DNA from 2 places in the Streptomyces sp. P9-2 genome. Region 2 is predicted to be linked to the other one. Evidence: riboswitches for the same ligand, from Rfam matches in the RefSeq annotation. Region 2 holds a riboswitch; the other holds the start of a gene.
What was found. Region 2 has a riboswitch for ZMP and ZTP ahead of ACQY0Z_RS32840 (bifunctional 5,10-methylenetetrahydrofolate dehydrogenase/5,10-methenyltetrahydrofolate cyclohydrolase). Riboswitches for the same ligand answer to the same signal wherever they lie in the genome.
Positions count from the first base shown of each region.

Region 1: another riboswitch for ZMP and ZTP. It lies ahead of ACQY0Z_RS02965 (glycine hydroxymethyltransferase); the one in region 2 lies ahead of ACQY0Z_RS32840 (bifunctional 5,10-methylenetetrahydrofolate dehydrogenase/5,10-methenyltetrahydrofolate cyclohydrolase).

Region 1 covers NZ_CP192633.1:641,555-644,001, reverse strand. Annotated here, with positions in the region: gene ACQY0Z_RS02970 (glutathionylspermidine synthase family protein) at 1-773, shown strand, start outside; ZMP/ZTP riboswitch at 871-957, shown strand; gene ACQY0Z_RS02965 (glycine hydroxymethyltransferase) at 993-2,444, shown strand.
Region 2 covers NZ_CP192634.1:58,066-60,512, reverse strand. Annotated here, with positions in the region: gene ACQY0Z_RS32850 (transposase) at 1-419, shown strand, start outside; gene ACQY0Z_RS32845 (SUKH-3 domain-containing protein) at 428-895, opposite strand; ZMP/ZTP riboswitch at 1,154-1,239, shown strand; gene ACQY0Z_RS32840 (bifunctional 5,10-methylenetetrahydrofolate dehydrogenase/5,10-methenyltetrahydrofolate cyclohydrolase) at 1,261-2,127, shown strand; partial or broken gene ACQY0Z_RS32835 (transposase) at 2,273-2,447, shown strand, end outside.

The sequences.
Region 1 (2,447 bases), on a different replicon from region 2:
AGTGGTTCTGGATGGAGGAGCGCTTCCCCGGCGCCGACCAGTGGAACTCCCTGCACGAACGGCTCGTCGACGCCTGGAAGAAGCAGTCCGCGCTGCTCCCGCCCGGCAGCCCGCTGTACTTCGCCCACACCGCGGGCGACGAGTGCGGCGAGGACCTGATGACCGTCGCCTACCTCAAGGAGACCGCCGAACAGGCGGGCCTGGAGACCGACTGGCTGTCCATGGAGGAGATCGGCTGGGACCGCCTCTCCGGCCGCTTCGTCGACAACCGCCTGCGGTTCATCCGCAGCATCTTCAAGCTGTACCCGTGGGAGTGGCTCACCACCGACCGCTTCGCCGACCACGTGCTCGACACCCTGGACCACGGCGGCGGCACCGGCTCCACCCTGTGGATCGAACCCGCCTGGAAGATGCTCCTCAGCAACAAGGCCCTGCTGGCGATCCTCTGGGAACTCCACCCCGGCCACCCCAACCTCCTCCCCGCCTACGTCGACGGCCCCCGCGAGCTCGCCGGCACCACCGGCTGGGTCGCCAAGCCGCTGCTGGGCCGCGAGGGCGCCGGCGTCACCGTGCACGAGCCCGGTGCCGCGCCGGAACTCCGCGACGAACCCTGCTGCTACCAGCAGCTCGCCCCGCTGCCCGACTTCGACGGCAACCGCGTCGTCCTCGGCACCTGGGTGGTGGAGGGCGAGGCCGCGGGACTCGGCATCCGCGAGTCGTCCGGCCTGGTCACCGACGGGTACGCCCGCTTCCTGCCGCACGTCATCCTCTGACCGGCGGCCCCCCGGCCGGCAGGGCGCCGGCCGGGGCGCCGGTCACTCCCGCATCGCGGACACCCGCCGCGCCGCTCCGGCCCACCCGGTAATCTGGCCCGCGGGCCGTGACTGGCGCGCTGGGATGGGACCAACCATCGGGGAGCGGCCCGCGAGAAACGTGCCGTGCGCCTGGGCCATCCGTACCGTGAACGCTGAACGCTACGTCCGGAGGTCCCCATGTCTGCCGAGCATTCGCTCACCCCCGAGTCCACCGCCTTCCGCTCCGCCCTCGACGTGATCCGCGCCGTCGAGCCGCGCGTCGCCGACGCGATCGGGCAGGAGGTCGCCGACCAGCGCGAGATGCTCAAGCTGATCGCCTCCGAGAACTACGCCTCCCCGGCCACCCTGCTGGCGATGGGCAACTGGTTCAGCGACAAGTACGCCGAGGGCACCGTCGGCCGCCGCTTCTACGCCGGCTGCCGCAACGTGGACACCGTCGAGTCGCTCGCCGCCGAGCACGCCAAGGAGCTCTTCGGCGCCCGTCACGCCTACGTCCAGCCGCACTCCGGCATCGACGCCAACCTGGTCGCCTTCTGGGCCGTCCTGGCCGACCGCGTCGAGGCGCCCTTCCTGGAGAAGACCGGCGTCCGCCAGATCAACGACCTCTCCGACGCCGACTGGGCCGAGCTGCGCCAGGCCTTCGGCAACCAGCGCATGCTCGGCATGTCCCTGGACGCCGGCGGTCACCTCACCCACGGCTTCCGGCCCAACATCTCCGGCAAGATGTTCGACCAGCGCTCCTACGGCACCGACCCGGCCACGGGCCTGATCGACTACGAGGCCCTGCGCGCCACCGCCCGCGAGTTCAAGCCGCTGATCATCGTCGCCGGCTACTCCGCCTACCCCCGTCTCGTGAACTTCCGGATCATGCGCGAGATCGCCGACGAGGTCGGCGCCACGCTCATGGTCGACATGGCGCACTTCGCTGGTCTCGTCGCCGGCAAGGTCCTCACCGGCGACTTCGACCCCGTGCCGTACGCCCAGATCGTCACCACGACCACCCACAAGTCGCTGCGCGGCCCGCGCGGCGGCATGGTGCTGTGCGACGACTCCCTCAAGGACCAGGTCGACCGAGGCTGCCCGATGGTCCTCGGCGGGCCGCTGCCGCACGTCATGGCCGCGAAGGCCGTCGCCCTCGCCGAGGCGCGCCGGCCGTCCTTCCAGGACTACGCCCGGCGGATCGTGGACAACTCCCGCGCTCTCGCCGAGGGCCTGATGCGCCGCGGCGCCACCCTGGTCACCGGCGGCACCGACAACCACCTCAACCTGATCGACGTCGCCACCTCCTACGGCCTCACCGGCCGGCAGGCCGAGGCGGCGCTGCTCGACTCCGGCATCGTCACCAACCGCAACGCCATCCCGGCCGACCCCAACGGCGCCTGGTACACCTCCGGCATCCGCATCGGCACCCCGGCGCTGACCACGCGCGGGCTCGGCACGGCGGAGATGGACGAGGTCGCCGGTCTCATCGACCGCGTCCTCACCACCGCCGAGCCCGGCACCACCAAGTCCGGTGCGCCGTCGAAGGCGTCCCACGTGCTCGACGAGAAGGTCGCCGACGAGATCGCGCGCCGGGCGACCGATCTGGTCGCGGGCTTCCCGCTGTACCCGGAGGTCGACCTCGGCTGAGGT
Region 2 (2,447 bases):
CGACGGATCCGGTCACTGCACCGCCGCCTTCACCTCGCACGGTCGCTGGCTGGATCCTCCGCCACCCCGACACCCTCACCGAGGCGGAACAGCTCCGCCTCAAGGCCGTCCTGGTCCACTGCCCCGAACTGGATGCACTCACCGGACATGTCCGGTCCTTCGCCAAGATCCTCACCGAGCGGCATGGCCAGCGGCTGCCCGAGTGGCTCGACGCCGTCCGCAAGGACAACCTGCCCGGCCTCCACACCCTCGCCGCCGGTATCGACCGCGACCGCGACGCTGTCATCGCCGGTCTCACCCTGCCCTGGAACTCGGGCGTCGTAGAGGGGCATGTCAACCGGATTAAGATGCTCAAACGGCAGATGTTCGGCCGAGCCGGATTCCTGCTCCTCCGAAAGCGAGTACTGCTCTACAGGTGACCGACGCGTCAGGACGGATGTCCCGCTGGCTCGTACCCCTCATCGATTCGGCGAGGAGCCACGCCGAGAACCAAGTTCTCCATGGCGTGAGGCACCGCTCCGAAGCTGGCAATCCAGGTCTCGACGAGATAGATCACGCCCTCTTCGTCGATACCCAGGAAGAACCGGCCGTGGTCCAGCTCACCGAGCGGGTAGAGATGGCGCCCGATCGCTTCGCCCCACTCCGTGAATCGATCATCCTCGCCCCAGGCCAGCTCGGGGTCCAGCTCGAACGGCGTGCGTGCACAGCTGATCCCTGGTCCGCTGACGTTAACAGTCAAACCGGCGAACTCTTGCAGGAAGGCTTCCGCAGCGTCGTGCATGGCGAGGCCGACTCCTTCGAACATGGATCGCCAGCGGGCCGTGTCTACCTTCCGTCCAGGCGTCCAGCCCGACGCCTCCAACACCTCATCTACCTCTGGCGACCAGCTACTCATCTGGGGCCCCGACTCCTCAGCTAGGGGTGAGCAGTGATCATCTCAGCGGCCGACGTCACTGAACAGAGTGTGACCAGTTCACGGAAAGCGAGCCAGAACCCGAGAATTGACGTCAGTGCAGAGGAGGGTGAGGGTCGTCGTACGGCTTGACGCCGCCCGCAGCTGCGACGACGGCGGCGCCGGGCTCGGACTCAAAGTCGCTTCCTGGCCGAGGACGCTGATCGATGCCTGGCGAGGATCCAGCGTCTACTACAGTGCAGCGTGGGCCGTGACTGGCGCTGAGGTGGAGCACCACCGGGGAGCGGTCTGACGAGACGTCGATGCCGTGCGCCTGGGCGAGTGGTCAGCAACGCCTGGAGGCAACGATGTCCTCGACGCAGACGGCTCAGCTCATGGACGGCACGGGCCTCGCCAAACGCATCGTCGAAGAAGCTGCAGTGAAGGCGGCGGAGATCTCACAGCGCACGGGTACCAGTCCCTGTCTGGCGACGGTGCTGGTGGGAGAGGATCGCGCATCGGTCACGTATGTCCGCATGAAGCGGGCACGGTGCGCGAAAGCAGGCATCCAGTCCCGGCACATCGGTCTGCCGGCCGCCACCACGACCGCCGAACTGATCGACACCCTTGCTGGCCTGTCCGGTGATCCGGAAGTCCACGGAATCCTGCTTCAGCATCCTTGCGGCCCGCACATCGACGAACGAGCGGCGTTCGAGGCCATTGCCCCGGAGAAGGATGTCGACGGGGTCACGATGCATTCCTTCGCCGCGATGAGCTTCGCGCTGCCAGGCTTCGTGTCCTGCACTCCCGGCGGGATCATGCAGCTGTTGGAGGCATACGACGTCGACCTCGCTGGCAAGCATGCGGTCGTGGTGGGCCGCAGCGCGATTCTTGGCAAACCGGTGGGGATGCTCCTTCTCGCGAAGGACGCAACGGTGACGTACTGCCACTCGCGCACAGCGGACCTGTCCGCAATCGTCCGGGAAGCAGACGTCGTGGTAGCGGCCGTAGGGCGACCCCGGCTCATCCGAGGTGAAGACATCAAACCCGGCGCGGTGGTGATCGACGCCGGGTACAACCCGGGCAACGTCGGTGACGTGGACTTCGATACCGCCCTCACCCGCGCCCGTCTGATCACTCCAGTGCCCGGCGGCGTTGGACCGATGACCATCGCCGTCTTGCTCGCGCAGACCGTGGAAGCCGCCGCGAACCAACTCGGCATCTGGGAGCGATGAAGCTTTTTCGCTCAACGGGAAACCACGTGTCGGGTCGGCTGATCTTCTGGTGACGGCTCGCCGCCCGTGAGGGCGGTGAGCCCTCACGGGCGCCGAGCCCGCGGATCTGTCAGCTGGCCGTGGCGGGCGCTTCGGCTCGTGCCCGGGTACTGGCGAGGCGGTGGAGACCGTCTGGCCCCGGACGATCGTGCAAACCTACGTGGTGCATCTGCTGCGGAACTCCTTCCGCTATGCCGCCCGCCAGGACTGGGACTAGATCGCCAAGCTTCTCAAGCCCGTCTACACCGCTCCCACCGAAGAGGCCGCCCTGGACCGGTTCG